Regions from separate parts of the Devosia sp. MC521 genome, predicted to be linked through region 3. Evidence: predicted binding sites of a transcription regulator. Region 3 holds the regulator's gene; each other region holds the start of a gene.
What was found. Region 3 encodes LexA, which represses DNA repair genes until DNA is damaged. Its sites were predicted from a motif close to TGTTCNNNNTGTGTTCNG; they were not measured.

Region 1 (7,047 bases), 1.6 Mb from region 3:
TCGCTTCGGCCGGGCATTCTGGTTCACACACACCGCAGTCGATGCACTCGTCCGGGTGAATGACCAGCATGTTCTCGCCTTCGTAGAAGCAGTCTACAGGACAAACTTCAACGCAGTCGGTGTACTTGCAGGAGATGCAGTTGTCGGTGACAATGTAAGTCATATTTGCAGGATTTCCCGTGGGGAAGCGACCCTAGCCTTGGGCAGGACCGGGCCAATCTCAACTGGGTTTGGTGCTAACGTGTTTTTGCCGAGGCCGCAAGGCTAGCAAGGGAGACTGTTTGGCGCAGAACAGCTCTTGGTGAATACGTTATTCTATTCCTCGAACCCATCGCGCAGACGATCGGTGTCGCGCCGCTCTTTTTTCGTCGGACGCCCTGCCCCCGGTGCCCGCTCGGCAATCGCCGCCTCATAGGGGCTTTTCTCGGATTTCGGCAGAGGTGGGGGTGAGAGATCCTCATAGAGCCCTTGGGCTTCGGCTGCCGGTCCCCGCCTTACGCCCGGATCAACAATGCGCCAGACGAGCACGCGATTGTGCAGCGCCATCGTCAGCACATCGCCTGCGCCGACCTTATGGTCACTTTTATCGGTCTTTTCGGAATTGACCCGGATGGCGCCGGTTTCGATGATCTTTTGCGCCAGAGTGCGTGACTTTACGGCACGCGAGAAAAAGAGGAACCGGTCGAGCCGCTCCTTGCGGAGCGGAACCTCGCCCGGTCCCAATTTGTCTTACTCGGACTTGCCGCGCAGCGCGGCAAGCTTTGCGAACGGGCTGTTCGGATCGAAGGCCACCTTGCGCTCTTCGCGCTGAGGAGGACGGCGATTCTCCGGACGTTCGGTCTTTTCTGGGCGAGTCTTGCCAGCCGGACGCGTATTGCGCTCTTCGCCTTCAGGACGACGTGGGCCCTTATTGCGCGGACGCTCGTTCGGACGACGTTCCTGCTGCTGCGCACCTTCACCTTCTGGGCGACGACCACGGCCTTCAGGACGACGATTCTGGTTGTTCTCATTGTGGCGACGGCCACCTGGGAACCACACTTCGTCAAACTCAGGCTCTGCTGGAGCAGCCGGTGCAGCCACTTCTGCTTCAGCAGCAGGCGCTGCCCCTTCGGTAGCAACCGCGTCAGCAGCATCAGCCGCTGGTGCATCCGCGACGACTTCAACCGGCGCCGCAACCTTTACGGTCTTGCGCAGGCGATAGCCCAGCGATGAGAGAATCGAGGCGAAATCTTCGCCCGAGCAACCCAGCAGCGAGGTCATCTCGACCGTGACGCGGAAGCCATTGGCTTCGGCAGCACCCACTGGCAGCTCACCCTGGTATGGGCGCGATGCGTCGAGCGCGATCAGCGGACGAATGATATCGGCAAGGCGTTCGAGAATATCGATACGCACAGCGCGCTTACCGGCAACCTTAAAGCCTGCAACCTCATAAAGGCGCGTATCGACTTCAGGATCGACGAGGAAGGAGGTGCGGCCCGACAGCACGATGTGCGGAATATCGGTCACGCCTGCCTGACGCACGCCACCGTTCTTCAAAGCGAAGAGAATCAGTGCCAGCTCGCGAGGCGCGGGCTTGAGCGATAGCGGCAGGTAGATGTGGTAAGCACCAAATTTGATGCCCAGCTTACGCAGCTTGCCGCGCTCGTCCTGATCCAAACCCTTTACATCGTCGGCCATTGCCGCGCGTGGCATGACGCCAAGGTTTTCGAACAGGCGATAGGCGATGCCGCGAGCGGTGCCTTCAACGTCGGCCGGCGCTTCCAGGCTCATCACCTGCTCAAGCACGGTGTTGATGTGGTGGCGGAGCCAGAGCGACAGACGATCCTGCACGCGGTCCAAATCAGGACCGGTCAGGCTTTCGTCAGCCAGAGTGATGATACGCGGACGATAGAGGCTATCGCCTTCTGCTAGTTCCGCCACAACTTCACCGCGCCAGCGCAGACGGCCATCGGTCGTCAGCACAAATTCTTCGTTCGGCGCACCCGCGAGCCGGTCGGCTCGGTGGTGAATCTCCGGCGCGACCACAGACTCGGCCGCGGTACGAACGCCCTTGGCGTCAGTGTCGCCTTCTGTTCGGGCAAGGGTGAAGCGGAAGCCTTCGAGCGTGCCGATGAGGTGGCCTTCCAGCCGCACTTCGCCACGTTCATTGATCTCGGGAGATACCATACGTTTGTCTTTCAGATGGCGGAGCAGTACGCTGGTGCGCCTGTCGACGAACCTCTGTGTGAGCCGTTCATGTAGAGCGTCACTCAGTCGATCCTCTATGTCTCGCGTCTTTTCGCGCCAATGAATTGGGTCTTCAAGCCAGTTTTTACGATTTGCGACAAAGGTCCAAGTCCGGATTTGCTTAATCCGGTTGCTCAGAGTGTCAATGTCGCCCTCTGCATTGTCGCAAAAGCGCACCTGCTCGGCAATCCAGTCTGCGTTGACAGAACCTTTTCGCCTTAAGTCCGAGTAAATGCGCGTTACGATCTCACCATGCGCAGCAGGTGAGATGCCCTGATAATCAGGTATCTGACAACATTCCCAGAGGAGTTTGACGCTATTCTGGCCTTTTACGAGGCTTGCCGCCTCATTTCTGGCCAGAAATTCTAGTGCCAATTGGTCTGTAGCCACAGGAACTCTGGTTAAAGTTCTGTCGCTAGGCGCTTTTTCTAGTGTTGCATGCAGACGCTCTAGAGATGAAAAATCTAGCGCGCTGTTGCGCCATTGCACCACTTTTATCGGCTCGAAGTCGTGTGTTTCGAGCGCAATAACCAATTCTTCGTCGAATCCCTCGGTCCCACCGGTCACGCCAAACGTGCCGTCACGCTTGTGACGACCGGCGCGGCCCGCGATTTGCCCGAGTTCGGACGGCGTCAATGGACGGCTCTGCCGCCCATCAAATTTGCTATCGTCGGCAAAAGCGACGTGCCCAATATCCAAATTGAGCCCCATGCCGATGGCGTCAGTCGCCACGAGGAAATCCACATCCCCGTTTTGATAGAGCTCCACCTGTGCATTACGCGTGCGGGGCGATAGCGCCCCCATCACCACCGCCGCGCCACCGCGTTCGCGGCGCATCAATTCGGCAATGGCGTAAACCTGCCGCGCCGAAAACGCGACAATGGCCGAACGCGCTGGCAAGCGGCTCATCTTCTTTGAGCCCGAGTAAGTCAGCTGCGAAAAGCGCGGACGCTCGATAATCTCGACATGCGGCACGAGCTTGTAGATCACCCCGGCCATGGTCAGCGACCCCAGCAGCAAGGTTTCCTGCAAGCCGCGCGTATGCAAAATGCGGTCGGTGAACACATGCCCGCGGTCAAAGTCGATCGCGGTTTGGATTTCGTCGATACACACGCAATCGACGTGAATATCGGTGGGCATGGCTTCAACCGTCGCCACCCAATAGCGCGGCTTTTCCGGCACGATGCGTTCTTCGCCCGTTACCAGCGCCACCGCCTGCACGCCCACACGCTCGACCACGCGCTGATAGACCTCGCGCGCCAGCAAGCGCAGCGGCAGACCAATCATCCCGGTGGGATGGGCCAACATGCGTTCGATGGCGAAGTAGGTCTTGCCAGTGTTTGTTGGGCCAAGGATTGCCTTGACCGGGGCGTTAGGACGGAAACTCATTAGGGCCTATGTAGTCCGTCCTTGCGGCAGTTGCGAGTACCTTCCGCACGCGTCTCGGAAAAGCACACTGTCTTCCCTGTGATCGCTGGCATTTTAACGCTCAGAACAAAATTGGAACGAAGCAGCACCGAATCGACGCCAACGCATAAATCCGCTTTTGTTCACGGCTATATATAGCGATTTTATCCCCGCAACACACAAGCGCCTGTCCACAGCGCCCCTCAATCTCCCCGCAATCCCCAAAACCCGTTCAGCTTGGTGAAAACTTCGTTAATCTTTGGGGTTTGGTAAGACTTCTGACCAAGAGGTAAACTGCACAGTCGCCAAACTATTTTAGCCCTTCACACCGTCAAACGAGGGATTGCAGGCGTCTCAGGTTTGAAATTGATAAAACAGCCCATTGACGTTCCAAAACGGGACGCCTCTCCACAGCTCTCCACCAACACCGCTCTTCCTCCCTCCCCCTGGAGGGGGACTGTTTACAACTTGCTCATTTGGGATTCTAGTTTGATTGCTTGGGGGTGATTTGCCGGAGGGTTTGAGATGGATTGTCCAGATTGTTCTAGCACTGCCACGGTCAAGCGCGGCCTCAAGGCGGGTTACCAGCGATTTAGCTGTAAGCAGTGTGGTCGGTACTTTACTGATCGCGCCCCTAAATTCAGCGCTGAGACAAAAGCGCAGGCCGTTCAGATGTATCTCAACGGCACCGGCATTAGGGCCATTGGGCGCGTCCTTTCGGCCTCCCCAGCCGCGGTCCTTAAATGGATCCGCAAGGAGCACGACATCTTGCAAGAGCGGATTGCGGCTCAGCGCGGTACGCCAGCGAGCGGGCCCGATATTATTGAGATGGACGAGATCTATACCTACGTCCAAAAAAACAGCAGCGAGCGGTTATCTGGACCGTTTATAGCCGAAGACAGCGCCGCGTTGTTGCCCACCACATCGGTGACAAAGGCGTAGAAAGTGCGATCACGGCTTACCGCTTGGCCCTTCAGGCTGTGGGTGAGATCGGGGCCATCTTTACCGATGCCAACTCTTGTTACGCACTCGCTTTCAAGCGCAATGGCGTGACCGTGCCACATCTGGAAACAAAGGCGCAAACCCACCTGATTGAGTCCTCCAATTCCTCAATCAGGGACAATCTTGCGCGGTTCAATCGGCGGACAAAGCGCGTCTCCAAAACAGTGCAGATGCTCGAGATTACGCTCAATCTGTTCTTCAACAGACACCTCATAAGGAGTCCCAAATGAACAGTCCCCCCTGGAGGGGAGGGACTGAGGGTGGGGGGCAACAAGCCCAAGCCTCTTCACCTCGCCCCCACGGGGAGAGGTCGACGCGCAGCGTCGGGTGAGGGGGCCTTCCACCAAGCCAGAGTCATTGCCCGCTGAGTGGGGCCACCGCTCAAAACCGACTTACCCCCGGCTTTCAGCCTGCAGTTTCTTCCACCGCTCAAGGCGCTCTGGATCAAGCTCGCCAACGGCGACTGCCGCCCGCACGGCGCATCCGGGCTCATGGTCATGGCTACAGTTGCGGAATTTGCACGAGGGCGCGAGTTCGGTGATCTCGGCAAAGAGCGTATCGAGGCCCTGCGCCACATCCTTGAGGTGCAAGCTCCGGACGCCCGGCGTGTCGATCACCCAACCACCGCCTGCCATGGCATGGAGTGATCGCGAGGTCGTCGTGTGGCGGCCTTTATCATCGCCCTGCCGGACCGCGCCGGTTAGCTGGGGGTGTCCCCCGTCAGAACCAACAAGGGTATTCACGAGCGTAGACTTGCCCACCCCCGATGAACCGACGAGCGCTACGGTTGCGCCCGGTCCGCACCAGGGGCGCAGCTTGGCCGCGGCGTCTTCTTCGCGCGCATTGAGCGAGATGACAGCCAGGCCACGCTGTAGCGCCGAGGCTTGCTGTTCCAGTGCCGCGACATCCTCTGCCAGATCGGCCTTGGTCAGCACGACGGCAGGCTCTGCGCCCGCCTCATTGGCAAAGGCCAAATAGCGTTCGAGGCGCGCGAGGTTAAAGTCCGCATTGCACGAGGCAACGATGAGCAGCGTGTCGACATTGGCCGCCACCAGCTGCATCGGCTTACGCCCTTCAGCGCTGCGCTCCAGCACGGTTTTGCGATCGAGCCTGCGCACGAGGAGAGAGGTAATGGGCTCGGCCAACACCCAATCGCCCACTGCAAAATCACCAGTATTGGTGTGCGGCGGCAGCTCGAGCTGGATCTGACCGGCGGCTGACAACCCCGTCAATCGCCGGCGATGCACGCCATCGATCCGCAATGGCACAAGGTCATGCTCATCGCCCGCGAGCTGATCTTGGAAAAACGCTGACCAGCCCAACTGGTTCAAGACCTCAGCTCCATCGTTTTCGATCTGGCTCATCATTGCCCCATCCAATGGCAAAACAGCACCAAAACAGCGCACATACTGATTTCGACGCGCTTCACTCTCAAGCGGACGCTTCGTCGGAAGCCACCGTCTCGTCGGCCTCGACCACAGGCTTGAGCTTGGCTTGCGCCTTTTCAGCCTTCTTAAGCGATTTGAGCCGGTCGCGTTCTTGACGTTCGAAATTGTAGTTTGGAGTGCGGGCCATGGGTCCTCGTCTAATGTGAACCCAAGTTCCTGATCCTTTTTGCCTTCAAACGCAAGCCGCTGCGCCGATCTCTCTGCCGCGCACGCCGTCATGCACTGGACCGACAAATTCTCTCCCTACCCAGCGACGGGTCGCCCGGGGCAATCTTTCGATTATAGTTTTAGAATTCGTCGCCTTAATGAAATTTGGACCGTTCAGCGCCGAATTATCCGACAAACGCTAGAAATAAATCCCAAAAAACATTCGTCATTGTGCTTTCTGGGCGTATCTGATATACACCTATTTACTCGTTTTCAGCCCAAGTCGGCTGCCGTTCCCCGGTGTAAACTGGGCCTTGGCTTTCTGATCAACTTTGCGAACGTTTACAACTCCATTGCATGTCGCGATGGGGTAATAGCTCGTTTTGTAGTGATCTCGAGCACTAAGGATATTCCCATGACCCGTTTGAACGGTACCGTAAAATTCTTCAACGCCACCAAGGGCTTTGGCTTCATCACGCCAGACAATGGCGGCAAGGATCATTTCGTACATATCTCCGCAGTTCAGAACTCCGGCGTTGATGGTCTGTATGAAAATGACAAGGTCAGCTACGAAGCTGAAACAGGCCGTGACGGTCGCGAGTCCGCGATCAATCTCGTTCTGGACAAGTAAGCCTTATACGGCACTTGAGGGTCGCCTACGGGCGGCCTTTTTATTTATCTGGCCCACACCAGCGCTGACCATCGGGCTCAAGCAGTCTGCCGATGCAAGCGGCCCCTCTCGCGACCAGCACCAGCGCGCAATGACGGGCAAACGCCGTCACCTAATCTGCCGCGCAGGCGTCCGTCGCCAGGCCGA
Region 2 (7,047 bases), 1.1 Mb from region 3:
GCAGCTTGCTGTTCCCTCGCGCGCTGGCGACTTTGCTCAGGCCATGATGGATTTGGGGGCCACGATTTGCGCGCCCCGCACTGCATCCTGCCTGATTTGTCCTTTGCATGATGGCTGCGAAGCCCGCCAAGAGGGCCAGCCGCTGGTCTATCCCGTCAAACCGGTCAAAGCCGAAAAGCCTGTCCGCAAGGGCCATGCTTTTGTCATGCTCGATAGTGCAGGCGATGTTTATCTGCGCACCCGTCCGAGCAAGGGACTGCTCGCCAGCATGACCGAAGTGCCGACGTCTGTTTGGGGCGATAGTCTGGGCGAGCCGCTATATCCCGTCTCCGCCGATTGGCGCCCGCGCGGGCAAATCGTCCATGTCTTCACCCACTTCCGGCTGGAGCTGGAAGTCTGGTCTGCTGTTGTGCCGAGTGACGCATTGTCCGAAGGCTGGTGGGCAGAGCCTCAGGGGCTCAGGGGCGAGGCCTTGCCGACGCTTTTCCGCAAAGTTCTGGCGGCTGCAGGTTTTGAGAACGCCGTCTAAAGCCAGAGCAAGCCCATTGGGACGACATCGTCCCAAGCGTTCTGAATGCACACGGCCTTGCGCCTTAATCCCTCACGCTCAAATCCGAAGCGCTCATAAAGGGCAATGGCCTTCGTATTGCTGGCATAAACCTCAAGCTCAATCCGCTTGAAGCCTTCTTCTTTTGCCGCTGCGAGTGCCGATTTCATGAGCGCGCTCCCAACGCCTCTCCCCCGAAAACCACTCATGACGCCCATGCCGAGGCTGCCAACATGCCTCGCCATATCGGGTTCGCGGCAGATATCGCACCAGCCGATGACCACATCTTGGTTCACCGCAACCAAATGTGGGTTCCGCCTTTCAATGTTGTGGGCGACGAAGTTTCGGGTGCGTTCGATGGGCGGCGCATCGGTCATACGCAGATATTTCTGCTCCCGAGCTACAGCGCCCAGCACAGCATTATACCCCGCTGCATCGCCCAAGGTGATGGCGCGAATAGTGACCACCATGTCTCATCCCCCAGCAACAAAAAGGCCGCTGGCGAACCAGCGGCCATATAGTAGCCTGACGAATGCTTTGGAGGTCAACCTCAGGCAGAAAGTCGGTCGAGTTGTTGGCGGATGCCTTCCCGAAGACTATCAATCGGGGCGACAGCGCCGTTCTGTTCGTGGTGCCAGAAAGTCCACCCGTTGCATGACTCAGCTCCAGTCACCAGAGCGCCGACCTTGTGGATCGAACCCTGATGGTGGCCTGAGACGAGTGAGCCGTCTGCACGAACCATGGCAGTGAAACGTCGTTGGCTATCAAAAAGTTCAGCGCCGACTTCAATTAGTCCCTGTTCAACCAAGGAACCGAATGGAATGCGCGTTTCTTTGCGCTTCGGCTTAATCTGTTGCAGCGCTTCGAAAACACCTGGGCGAATGGCGGCGATACGCTCACGTGCACCCTTGATGTAATTTTCTTCGCGGTCGATCCCAATAAAGTGACGACCCAATTTGCGAGCGACCGCGCCAGTTGTGCCGGTGCCGAAGAATGGATCGAGCACAATATCGCCTGGCTTAGTGGTCGCGTTCAGGATGCGGAACAGCAGCGCTTCCGGCTTCTGCGTCGGATGCAGCTTGCTGTCGTCTTCACCCTTGAGGCGCTCATTGCCGGTGCAGATCGGGAAGAGCCAGTCAGACCGCATCTGCGTGTCGTCATTGGCCAGCTTCATGGCTTCATAGTTGAAGGTGACGCGGCTCTTCTGGCTTTTGGCAGCCCAGATCAGCGTCTCATGCGCATTGGTAAAGCGTGTGCCACGGAAGTTCGGCATCGGATTGGCCTTGCGCCAAACGATGTCGTTCATCATCCAGAACCCAAGGTCCTGCAATGCCGTGCCAACGCGGAAAATGTTGTGGTAGGAGCCGATGACCCACATCGCCCCATCGGGCTTCAAAACGCGGCGGGCAGCAGCCATCCAAGCGCGTGTGAACTCATCGTAATGGGCGAAGCTTTCAAACTTGTCCCAATCGTCATCGACGGCGTCGACTTTGCTCTGGTCCGGGCGGGTGAGGCCCTGTTCCAGCTGCAAATTGTATGGGGGATCTGCGAAAATGAGATCGATAGAGCCGGCCGGCAAGCTGTTCATATGGTCGATGCAATCGCCCATGAGGACAGTATCGATCGGAAGACGTGAAGTCTCCCTTTCCGCATCGGTCTTGGCGACCGTACGCGCGGTACTCAACATGCTCTTAACCCTAACGCAATACTAACAAGCCCGTTATAGCGTGCTGAAGTTAATGGAGCGTTCTTAATGGGTTAGCGAGGAGTTAATTCTCCAATTCTCTCGCATTACCTGCCGCAAGCAGGGCCGCTATTGGGGCGAATTCACTGCGGTGGTGGCGACATGGGCCGTTTAATTTCAAGGCCTTCATATGCGCAGCGGTGCCATATCCCTTGTGGCAGTAAAAGCCAAAATGGGGCGCGTCAGCATCCATAATGGCACACATGCGGTCGCGCGTGACCTTGGCGACAATAGATGCCGCCGCAATCGACACGCTGCGCCCGTCGCCACCGACCAGAGCAATTCCGGGACAGGGCAGGGCCGGTGGCACATCGCGCCCATCGATAAGCGCGCGGTCGGCCTTTTGCGGAAGGGCTGCAACGGCCTTGGCCATAGCCGCAAGCGTCGCCCCACGAATGTTGAGGGTTTCAATGTCTGTCGGCGGCGCGCTCACGATAGCGACGTCGGCGCAGGCCATGATCTCTTCATAAAGCGCCTCGCGCTTGGCCTCGGTTAGCTTCTTACTGTCGTTGAGCCCTTGCGGGATGCGGTTGGGGTCCAGGCGAACAGCCGCAACCACCACGGGCCCTGCAAGGGGACCTCGTCCTGCCTCATCGACACCGGCAACATAAAGTGCGCCGCGATCGAGCAGCATGGTCTCATGGCTAAAGTCCGGCCCGGCAGCGGGGGCGGTGAAAAGATCTGCTGGAGCTGTGTGAAGATCTTTTCGCTTTGCCATAGGGATACCTCAAACCAAGCCGATTGTTGGTATCGGCAAGCCCAGCAGGTTGATACAAGAGTCTGGTTGAGGAGCAAAGGAGAGGAGTTCACGTGCGTCGATCTGGTTTCGCTCTTGTCCCATTGCTGTTTTGCGTCTCAGCCGCCGCTCAGCCGTTTCAGCATTCGTCGGGCGAGTATCGCGAATACAATCGCGATTGGCTCGCTGCCTGTCCCAATTTCATCGATGAAGAAGCGAACTCCTGGTACGGCTACTCGTGCTTTGCGAGTACCGCGAGCCAAGAGATGAATTCGGCAAACCTGCCCGTCTATAAGCTGACAATGGTGCTCAACCGCTTAGATGGCGCGACCGATATCGCCATCACTGTCGCTGCCGACAAGCTGAGCTATGACCAGTCGCGACCCATACAGCTCAAGTTCACCAACCTCCCGCCGATTGCGCTGAAGATGGGTACCTCGTTGGAAATCCGAGACAACACCATCAATCAGTTCTTTATCGCTGATGAAGCGCTGTCTGCGACAGTTTTGGAGCACATGAAAGAGCGCAACGCGCTCATCCTCTCGGTGCCGGTCGTCGGCCAGATACGCCCGGTCGAAACGCGCCTTTCGACACAAGGCGTCCTAGCTTCGCTGGACTTTATGTCTACGCACGCGCGCAAGGTCGCCCAATACTAAGTCCAGAGATGACGCCTCTGTTGCCATGTGCTAACCGAGCCTCGCAATTGAAGGCTTGGATATGACCCTTAATCTCGGCGCTGGCTTACTGTTTGATATTGATGGCACTTTGATGGAGAGCGATCCGATCCATCTCGCGGCTTTTAATCAGGTGTTTGGCCCTTATGGGCATGTCATTGACCACGAGATCTACGCCAAACATATTCAAGGCTTCGCCAATGAAGCCATCGCTGCCCATTTCATTCCCGGCGAAAGCCTCGAGCGCCGTAAGCAAATTCTCGACGGCAAGGAAGCGCTGTTCCGCGAATTGGTCGCGACTTCGATTGAGCCGCTCGCGGGCTTGATGGATCTACTCGAATGGGCACGCAGTCACGCCATTCCCATGGCCGCTGTTACCAATGCCCCAATGGCCAATGCCGACCTCATCATCGATGGCATCAAGGCGCGGTCGTATTTTTCGCACATCATCTCAGCCGATGATCTGGCGCAGGGTAAGCCGCACCCACTGCCTTACCTGACAGGCCTTAGCCACCTCAACGCGGTGGCGGCCAACAGCGTCGCATTCGAGGACTCTCGCACCGGCATAGCCTCGGCCACAGGTGCAGGCATTACCACAATTGGCCTCGCCACCGGCATTTCCGAAAGCGAACTGCGCAAAGCAGGCGCGACCCTTGCCACGCCGGACTACACCAATCCCGCCGTACTCGATCTGATCAAATCAAAAGTGCTAGCCGCTTAGAAAAGGCTCAGCTGATTGGTTTCGAGCTTGGGCGCCACGAAAAGATCATTGCGCAGTGGTGGCAGCTTGGCGTCGAGCCCATAGCGCTCCCGGGCCTTTTCAAAGCGCTGGCTCAGCAGCGTGGCATATGGGCCTTCGCCGGTCATGCGCGTACCAAAGCGCGAGTCATAATCTTTCCCCGCGTGCGTATCGCGCACCAGCGAAAGCACATGCCGTACGCGGTCAGGGAAGTGGCGCAACAGCCATTCGCGGAACACATCGCGCACCTCGCCGGGCAGGCGCAGCAAGATCATCTGCGCGCTGATCGCTCCTTGCGCCTTGCCCGCATCGAGAATGCGCTCCAATTCCATATCATTGATCGCCGGGATCATGGGCGACGCAAAAATTGCGGTCGGTATCCCGGCCTCACTCAACCCCTTTATGGCCTCAAGCCGACGGGCAGGCGATGAGGCGCGCGGCTCCATCTTGCGGCTCAGCTTGTGATCCATCGACGTCACCGAAATCGCAACTTTGGCCAGTCCAAGCTTTGCCAATTTCTCCAGTAGATCGAGATCGCGCAGAATAAGGGCCGATTTTGTGGTGATCATCACCGGATGCTTGGTCTCCAGCATCACCTCCAAAATCCCACGGGTCAGCTGGTGCTTGCGCTCGGCTGGCTGGTAGGGGTCGGTATTGGTGCCCATGGCAATTGGCTTTGGACGATAATTCTTGGCGGCGAACTCGGCCTTGAGCGTCTCAACCGCATTGGTCTTCACATAAATATCGCGCTCAAAATCAATCCCGGCCGAATGCCCGAGATAGGCGTGGCTTGGCCGCGCAAAGCAATAAGAGCATCCATGCTCGCAACCGCGATAAGCATTGATGGACCGCTCAAAGGCGATATCGGGACTGTCGTTGCTGGTAATGATCGATTTGGCGCGTTCGGTGTGTTCCACCGTTTCGAACACCGGCATGGGCTCTACATTGTCCCAACCATCGTCAAAACTTTCGCGCTGGAACGCTTCAAATCGGCCACTGGCATTGGACTGCGCACCGCGCCCGCGAATACGATCCGGGTTGACCAGTTCGCGGCGCGTCAGGTCTGCATCCCTGCTGCGGCTAAGACGTTCCAATGCTTCGAAAGAGGGGGCCTGATAAAGCGCCATCTGGTGTCTCCAGCTCAAACCCGACGGAAGAATCGCGCTCTTCAGCCGACATCTTCTCATTAGGTTAATTAGGAGAACGTAACAAGAACAAATAAGTTCCGCGAGGTGTCTTTGTGCGTCATATGGTCAAGGCTGCCATGCACTTCAAGACTTTACGAAGGGAGGCAAGGGGCATAGAGAACTTGGCTCTGTCTTGCTCACTCGCAGTTCTCCAAGACGCCCAAGGCGCGTTGGATGCCCTAGTGTCATCCTACTGACATGACCTGACACCGAAATTAGACACTGCATCGCAACTGAACCAGAGCGGCCTCCCGTCGTCGGTTCTGTTTGCGCTTATTTTTTGAGGTAATACGATGTCGCAAGCGACGATGGACGGAGCCGTTAAGGCTGCGCCACACCAGCCGGAAGATGCGGCGCGCAATAATCTGGTCATAGCCCTTTTGCTGGTGTCGGCCTTTGTCATGTTCTTGAACGAGACCATCATGAGCGTTGCCATTCCGCAGCTCATGATTGATCTCAACATCACGGCTGGTTCTGCCCAGTGGCTGACGACAGCATTTTTGCTGACTATGGCCATCGTGATCCCGATCACCGGCTATTTGCTCCAGCGCTTCCACACGCGTCCGATTTTCACGGCGTCGATCTCGATTTTCTCGGTCGGCACTTTGATTTGTGCGATTGCGCCAGGCATTGAGTTGCTGATTGTCGGTCGTGTCGTGCAGGCCGTTGGCACCGCGATCATGATGCCGCTGCTGATGACCACCGTTATGTCGCTGGTTCCTGCAAATGGTCGTGGCAAGGTGATGGGCAATATCTCCATCGTTATGTCGGTGGCGCCTGCCATTGGCCCGACCATTGGTGGTTTCATCCTCGCCCACTTCGCGTGGCGCTATATGTTCTACTTCACCCTGCCGATTGCGATTGTTACGCTGGTCGTCGGCTACCTCAAGGTTCAGAACGTTTCCGAACCACGCAAGACCCCGCTCGACGTCATCTCGGTGATCCTGTCGGCTCTCGGTTTTGGTGGTCTGGTCTTCGGTCTCTCCAGTTTGGGCGGTGGCGGTCATGGCGGTAGTGTTGAACACGCCGCCGAGCAGGGCGCGTCGATGCCGGCTTGGGTTCCAGTGGTCGTCGGCGTTGTCGCTATGGCCATTTTCGTCTGGCGCCAGATCCAGCTCCAGAAGTCCGACAAGGCTCTGCTTGATCTGCGCGTTCTGACCCACGGCAATTACTCTGTCTCGCTGGTCACCGCCTCTTTGGCGATGGTGGCGCTGCTCGGTTCCTCGATCATGCTGCCGCTCTACACCCAGCAGGTTCTCGGTCTTGATACGCTGCAGACCGGCATGCTGATGCTGCCCGGTGGTCTGATCATGGGCGTTCTCGCGCCGCTCGTTGGTCGCCTCTATGACCAATACGGTCCGCGTCCGCTGATGGTGCCGGGTGTCTTCGCCGTTTCCGCTGTCATGTGGTTCTTCAGCTT
Region 3 (7,047 bases):
CTTGGCCCACTTGGAGTGGGTGCCGGGCATGCAGACGAGACCGGAATAGTCGGGAGAGATTGCCGCGAGCCCAAGGAGCTGAGTCTCCTCGCCGCGCATGACGTCATCGCTACCGTGGCGCTGGCATACGCCGGGCAAAATGGAGACGCGCAAGCCGCCAGCCATTTCGGGATGGACCGCACCCGCGGCCAAGTCTTTAAGGTCGGTAGGGGCTTCAAGGTAAGGCGCTTCGAGCCAGCCTTGGCGGGCGCCTGCCATGCCACAGATCAACACTTCGTCTGGCGATGTCGCCAAGCCTAACTGGCCGATTGTTTCTGTTAGTGCGCCAGGGAAAGCATCGGGGGTCAACTTGCCCATGCCTTTGTCCGAGCTTGCTGTTCCGATTACGGAACCATCGCCGTCCAGCGCCCAAGCCCTTAAATTTGAGGTGCCCCAGTCAACAGTGACCCATGCTCCTGATTGCATCACTTCGTAGTCCCTCCAAGTCTGCGGCGCGAACGTAAAGCCGGAGACCGACACTGACTAGCCCGTTCTTGTATGGCTTAACCGCAACTGCCCGATTGCACCGCGCGCTGAGTAAGGTGGAATGCGCCGAAAATCAGATTCTCACGGTGTTTAGAGTCATTTGTATGATTTTAAGCTACGGCCCCGTTCCATTCCAGAATTGCCGTGCTAGAACAGGAGCAAACAGACCCCAGTGCTCCGCAGGGCGGAGAACCAAGGAATTGATCTATGACGGTAGATAACAGCGGCAATGGCGGCCGGAAGCTGCGCTCGCGTGCGTGGTTCGATAATCCCGACAATCCAGACATGACCGCGCTCTATCTTGAGCGCTACATGAACTATGGTGTGTCGCGCGAAGAGCTGCAGTCCGACAAGCCGATCATCGGCATCGCGCAGACCGGCTCCGACCTAAGCCCTTGTAACCGTCACCATATCGTTCTGGCTGAACGTCTGCGCGAAGGTATTCGCGAAGCAGGCGGTATCGCCATTGAGTTTCCGGTTCACCCGATTCAGGAAACCGGTAAGCGCCCGACGGCAGGTCTTGACCGTAACCTGGCCTATTTGGGCCTCGTGGAAGTTCTCTACGGCTATCCGCTGGACGGCGTGGTGCTGACCATTGGTTGCGACAAGACCACACCCGCCATGCTGATGGGCGCGGCGACGGTCAATATTCCGGCGATTGCTCTCTCGGTTGGCCCGATGTTGAACGGCTGGCATAAGGGCGAACGCACGGGTTCTGGCACCATCGTCTGGAAGGCCCGCCAGCTGCTCGCCGCTGGCGAGATCGACTATCCAAAGTTCATTGAACTGGTTGCGTCTTCGGCCCCGTCGACTGGCTATTGCAACACCATGGGAACAGCGACAACGATGAACTCGCTGGCTGAAGCTCTCGGAATGCAGTTGCCGGGTTCAGCAGCGATTCCAGCGCCTTATCGTGACCGTCAGGAAATGGCCTATCGCACTGGCAAGCGTGCGGTAGAGATGGTTCGTGAAGACCTCAAGCCATCGGACATTCTGACCAAGGAAAACTTCCTCAACGCTATCGTGGTCAATTCGGCCATCGGCGGCTCGACCAATGCGCCAATCCATATCAATGCGATTGCCAAGCATATTGGTGTCGACCTCAATATCGACGAGTGGCAGGAGCATGGGCACAAGGTGCCGCTCTTGGTGAACTTGCAGCCAGCGGGTGAATATCTCGGTGAGGACTATTACCACGCGGGCGGTGTGCCTGCGGTGGTGAATGAGCTGATGAAACAAAAGCTTATCCACGAGAACGCCCCAACCGTGAACGGCAAATCGATTGGCGAAAACTGCCGAAATCGTCCGATTGAAGACGACAAGGTCATCCGTCATTTCGACAATCCGATGAAGGCGGAAGCGGGCTTCCTCGTGTTGCGCGGGAACCTCTTCGACAACGCCATTATGAAGACTTCGGTGATCAGCCCCGAGTTCCGCGAGCGCTATCTCTCGGATCCGCAGCATCCGGGCATGTTTGAGGGCAAGGCGGTGGTGTTTGATGGTCCTGAAGACTATCACCACCGGATCGACGATCCCTCGCTCGCTATCGATGAACACACGCTGCTGTTCATGCGCGGTGCGGGGCCAATCGGCTATCCAGGCGCTGCGGAAGTCGTGAACATGCGTCCGCCTAGCTATCTGATTAAGAAGGGCATTTCGTCCCTTGCTTGTATCGGTGATGGTCGTCAGTCGGGCACGTCGGGTTCGCCTTCGATCCTCAACGCGTCGCCTGAAGCGGCGGCTGGTGGCAACCTCGCGATCCTGCGGACGGGCGACCGGGTGCGGATCGACCTCAATAAGGGGGAAGCTGACATCCTCATCTCGGACGAGGAAATCGCTGCTCGCCGTTTGGATCTGAATGCAGAGGGCGGATATAAATTCCCCAAGCATCAGACCCCTTGGCAGGAAATCCAACGCGGCCTGGTCGGCCAATTGGGCGACGGCGCCATTCTGCGTGGTGCCGACAAGTACCAGCGCATTGCCCAGACCGAAGGTCTGCCACGCGACAATCACTAAGCGCGATATGCGTGAGAAAGGGCCCGCGAAAGCGGGCCTTTTTATGCGTCCAGCCAGCGTGGCCGCGATTGGCCTATCTGTGGCTTTTGGCTGGCACTTATGGGCGTCAGCTTTGGCGCGGACATGGCCTTTTAGGGCGCGAAGGGGCGCGTTCTTTAGAGCGGGGATATATGAAAATGGAGGCGGCGCTCGGGCTTAGCCGTGAGCGCAATGCTCGGCTTTGCGCGTGTACTGGCTCAGCGCCTGTGATGTCGAAGGTCGGCGAGCGGGCGTTGGAAGAATATACGCCACTCCGGGGCGCGGGGAGTATCGTGGAGGCGTGTTACAAGAACCAACGCTGCGCAGAACAAAGGGGCAGAGTTTTTCAACTTGCCCCTCCGCCAATTCAGTACTTCCGCATCAGGCCGACCAGACGGCCTTGAACCCGGACCCGATCGGGCGGGAAGATACGGGTTTCATAGGCCGGGTTTGCCGCTTCCAGAGCGACCGTATCGCCCTTGCGGCGCAGACGCTTCAGGGTTGCTTCCTCATCGTCGACAAGGGCCACGATGATTTCGCCGTTTGAAGCCGTATCCTGCTTTTTGATGAGGACCGTGTCGCCATCAAAAATGCCTGCGTCGATCATCGAATCCCCGCGCACTTCCAATGCGTAGTGTTCGCCTGAGCCGAGCATTTCTGGCGGTACAGCGATGGTGTGCGAGTGGGTCTGGATTGCCTCAATGGGCGTGCCTGCTGCAATGCGGCCCATAACCGGAATGGAGATGGGGCGCGCATAATCGTCAGCGGCGGATGGAAGTGCACGCGCTGGGGGCGCGGCGACCTTGCCGAGAGTGCCTTCAATGACGCTGGGCTCGAACTTTGCCTTGCGGCCGCCCAAGGTCGGGTTCATCGAATCCGGTAGCTTCACCACTTCGAGCGCACGGGCGCGATTGGGAAGGCGGCGGATAAAGCCGCGCTCTTCGAGGGCAGTGATGAGACGATGAATGCCGGATTTGGACGCCAGATCAAGCGCATCCTTCATCTCGTCGAATGACGGAGGAATACCGCTCTCCTTCATCCGCTCATGGATGAACATCAGCAATTCGTGTTGTTTTTTCGTCAGCATCGGCCCCAGACCCCAGAATCGGAACATAGACGGAACGACTATATGTGTTCCTCAAATGTTCTGCAAGTGTTGCCATGTTCCTGTCAGAACTGCCAAACGGCTGTAATATGCGCATGCATAGATGTGTGATTTTGGCCGATCCAAGCCCGAGCCCCAAACATGCGTAAACGCGTCACAGGCACAGTGCGGCGTTGAGGAGCAAATGCGACTCGTCAGCAAGACGGAACAGATTTAAAAAACCTTAATTTTCAACTTGCCAACCAAGCGTGTTCGCTCGCTAGATAGGCAGGAGAGATTTTTGTTCGTTTTTTGCACACTCATTGGGGGTTAAAATGACCGCTCTAACGAAATTCGGTCGACGCGCCTTTCTTTCGGCGGCCGCACTCGGCGTCGCAGCTCTGTCGCTGACCGGGTCGGTATTGGCGCAGGATGTGACCAAGATTGCAGCTGTGTGGACCGTTCCGGTTGAGCAGCAGTGGGCATCGCGCCTCCATCTCGCGCTGATCGCAGCGCAGGAACGCGGCGAGATCGAATATGTGTATTCGGAAAACGTGTCGAACACCGACTATGAACGCGTCATGCGCGAATATTCGGAGCAGGGCGCTAAGCTGGTGATCGGTGAAGCCTTCGGCGTTGAACAGCCAGCGCGTGCCGTTGCGGAAGAATACCCAGAAGTGATGTACCTGATGGGGTCCTCGCTCCAGCCAGTTGAGCCAAACTTCGCCACCTTCGACAACTTCATCCAAGAACCAAGCTATTTGACCGGCATGGTTGCGGGCATGAAGACCGAAACCAATAAGATCGGCATGATCGGTGGTTACGCTATTCCAGAAGTGAACCGTCTGATGAATGCCTTCATGCAGGGCGCACTCTCGGTCAACCCAGAGGTGAAGTTCTCGGTGAGCTTCATCAACTCTTGGTACGATCCTCCGAAGGCCAAGGAATCGGCATTCGCTATGATCGATGCGGGCGCTGACATTCTTTACGCAGAGCGTTTTGGCGTGTCTGACGCTGCCAAGGAACGCGGCGTTCTGGCCATCGGCAACGTGATCGACACCGCAGCGGATTACCCAGGCACCATTCTGGCGTCGGCGCTGTGGCACGGCGAGCCAATGATCAACAAAGCAATTGCCGACATTAAGGCTGGCAGTTTCACCGCTTCGGATTACGGCATTTATGCCTTCCTCGAGCACGGTGGTTCGAGCGCAGTTTATGATGAAGCGCTTGCTGGTGCGGAAGCAGTAGCTGCCGCTAAGGCCAAGGAAGCTGAAATCCTTGCTGGTACTTTCAAGGTCGACATCAACGACGCTGAACCAAGCTCCAGCATGTAATCCTTTTTCTGGCCGGGTGTGGGTTTTCCCACGCCCGGCCTATTCTATTTTTTGGGGGCGGCAATGACCGACCAACAGGGGGATGTGGTGCTCTCACTTGAGGGTATCACCAAGCGCTTTGGCAAACTCACCGCGAATGACGGGATTAATCTCAGTCTCAAGCGGGGCGAAATCCTAGCCCTTCTGGGGGAAAATGGCGCCGGCAAGACGACATTGATGAACATTCTCTTCGGGCACTATGTGCAGGATGAGGGTGTGGTTCGTGTTGCGAGCGAGGCTGGCCTTCAAATTTTGCCTGCCGGTTCGCCTGGCGCGGCGTTGAAAGCCGGTATTGGCATGGTCCACCAGCATTTTACGCTGGCGGAAAACCTCGGCGGGCTCGACAATATTCGTCTTGGCACCGAGGGCATGTTTGCGCTTGGCGGCAAATCTACGGCGCGCAAGAAGGTGGAAGCCATTATTGCGGAGAGTGGGCTTGATGTGGACCTCGACCGTCCTGTCGCCAGCCTCACCGTAGGCGAAAAGCAGCGCGTTGAAATCTTGAAGGCGCTCTATCGCAATGTCCGCGTGCTTATTCTGGATGAACCCACCGCGGTTCTGACCCCACAAGAGTCCGAAGGGCTCTTCACCGTTCTGCGCCGCTTGGCTGCGAATGGGCTGGGCGTTATTTTTATCTCTCACAAGCTGGGAGAAGTGCTCTCCGTATCGAGCCGTATTCTGGTTCTGCGGGGCGGCCGCAAGGCGGGTGAGCTCGTCACTGCAAATTCTGATCGGCGCGATATTGCCGATTTGATGGTGGGCAAGGCTGTGGCTGAAGTGAAGCGCACGCCCGCAACGCCGCGCGAGCCGCTGATGAGCTTTGCCAATGTGTCGCTCAAGCAGGGCTCGACCCGTCAATCGCTGCGCAATGTCAGCTTTGAACTCAAGGCTGGCGAAATCATCGGTCTGGCCGGTGTGTCGGGCAATGGCCAATCGGGCATTGCGGCACTGATCTCGGGGCTTGCTGTTCCGGATGCTGGCGAAGTGCGTCTTTACGGCGAAGCGCTGACCAAGGCGGACCCGCGTGCGCTGGTTCAGGCTGGTGTGGCGCGTATGCCGGAAGACCGCCAGCATGACGGCGCTGTTGGCACGATGAGTGTTGCCGACAATATTGCCATTGAGGAAGTGCGCAGCGCGCCGTACTCGCGCTATGGCCTGCTCAATCGTAAAGCCATGCAGGAGCGGGCGACGGAAGCGATTGCGGCCTATGACGTGCGTTGCCCGGGGCCGGACGCCGAAGCGCGGCTGCTCTCTGGCGGCAATGTGCAGAAGCTGATTTTGGCGCGCGTTTTGGAGCGTTCGCCGCGCGTTATTCTGGCGAACCAGCCCACACGCGGCCTCGACGTTGGCGCGCAATCGGAAGTCCATCGCCGCATTATTGCAGCGCGTGACCGTGGCGCCGCCGTGATGGTGATTTCGGAAGACCTGGACGAATTGTTCGCGCTGGCGGATCGCTTCCTTGTGGTTCACGCCGGGGAGGTCAGCGACGCTGGCCCTAGCGAAAAGCTCGACCGCGGTACGATTGGTTTGTTGATGGCAGGGCAGGCAGCATGAGTTTGCGTCTTGAAAACCGCGCTGACGCTTCTGTCGCGCTCAAACTGCTGGTTTCGCTTGGCTCCGGCATTGCCGCGCTCTTGCTGGTGGCTATTCCTGTTCTGGCTGCGGGGCAAAACCCGATTACGGCCTATGGCCTGATGGTGCAGGGCGCGTTTGGCTCGATGTTCGCGTTTTCCGAAACGCTGAACCGGGCGACGCCGCTTATCCTGACCGGGCTCGCCTGCGCAGTCGCGTTCCGGGCGAAGCTTTGGAATATCGGCGCGGAAGGCCAGCTCTATATAGGCGCGCTCGCGGCGGTGCTCGTTGGGAGCGGCTTGCTGCAGATGCCGCCAGCGTTGATGATCCCAACGGTGATGATCGCGGGCTTTATCTGCGGCGGCATGATGATGGTGGTGCCAACCATGCTCAAGCAGCGCTTTGGCGCTGATGAGGTGGTAATTACGCTACTGCTGAACTTCGTCGTTATTCTCTTTG

Region 1: a site for LexA is predicted at 3,717-3,734, ahead of H4N61_RS15440 (helicase-related protein). Genes of this name have one in related genera too.
Region 2: a site for LexA is predicted at 5,640-5,657, ahead of H4N61_RS02510 (PA0069 family radical SAM protein). Genes of this name have one in related genera too.

Annotation. Positions count from the first base shown of each region.
Region 1 covers NZ_CP059902.1:3,205,975-3,213,021, forward strand. Annotated here, with positions in the region: gene fdxA (ferredoxin FdxA) at 1-163, opposite strand, end outside; gene H4N61_RS15435 (RNA-binding S4 domain-containing protein) at 316-723, opposite strand; gene H4N61_RS15440 (helicase-related protein) at 730-3,615, opposite strand; gene H4N61_RS15445 (IS1 family transposase) at 4,159-4,575, shown strand; gene rsgA (ribosome small subunit-dependent GTPase A) at 5,028-5,999, opposite strand; gene H4N61_RS15460 (hypothetical protein) at 6,067-6,210, opposite strand; gene H4N61_RS15465 (cold-shock protein) at 6,646-6,861, shown strand.
Region 2 covers NZ_CP059902.1:514,543-521,589, forward strand. Annotated here, with positions in the region: gene H4N61_RS02480 (A/G-specific adenine glycosylase) at 1-529, shown strand, start outside; gene H4N61_RS02485 (GNAT family N-acetyltransferase) at 526-1,017, opposite strand; gene H4N61_RS02490 (site-specific DNA-methyltransferase) at 1,098-2,156, opposite strand; gene H4N61_RS02495 (ribonuclease HII) at 2,317-2,925, opposite strand; gene H4N61_RS02500 (hypothetical protein) at 3,102-3,683, shown strand; gene H4N61_RS02505 (HAD-IA family hydrolase) at 3,745-4,422, shown strand; gene H4N61_RS02510 (PA0069 family radical SAM protein) at 4,419-5,567, opposite strand; gene H4N61_RS02515 (MDR family MFS transporter) at 5,921-7,047, shown strand, end outside.
Region 3 covers NZ_CP059902.1:1,629,337-1,636,383, forward strand. Annotated here, with positions in the region: gene H4N61_RS07795 (2-dehydro-3-deoxygalactonokinase) at 1-465, opposite strand, end outside; gene H4N61_RS07800 (IlvD/Edd family dehydratase) at 733-2,541, shown strand; gene lexA (transcriptional repressor LexA) at 2,927-3,646, opposite strand; gene H4N61_RS07810 (BMP family protein) at 3,979-4,977, shown strand; gene H4N61_RS07815 (ABC transporter ATP-binding protein) at 5,041-6,570, shown strand; gene H4N61_RS07820 (ABC transporter permease) at 6,567-7,047, shown strand, end outside.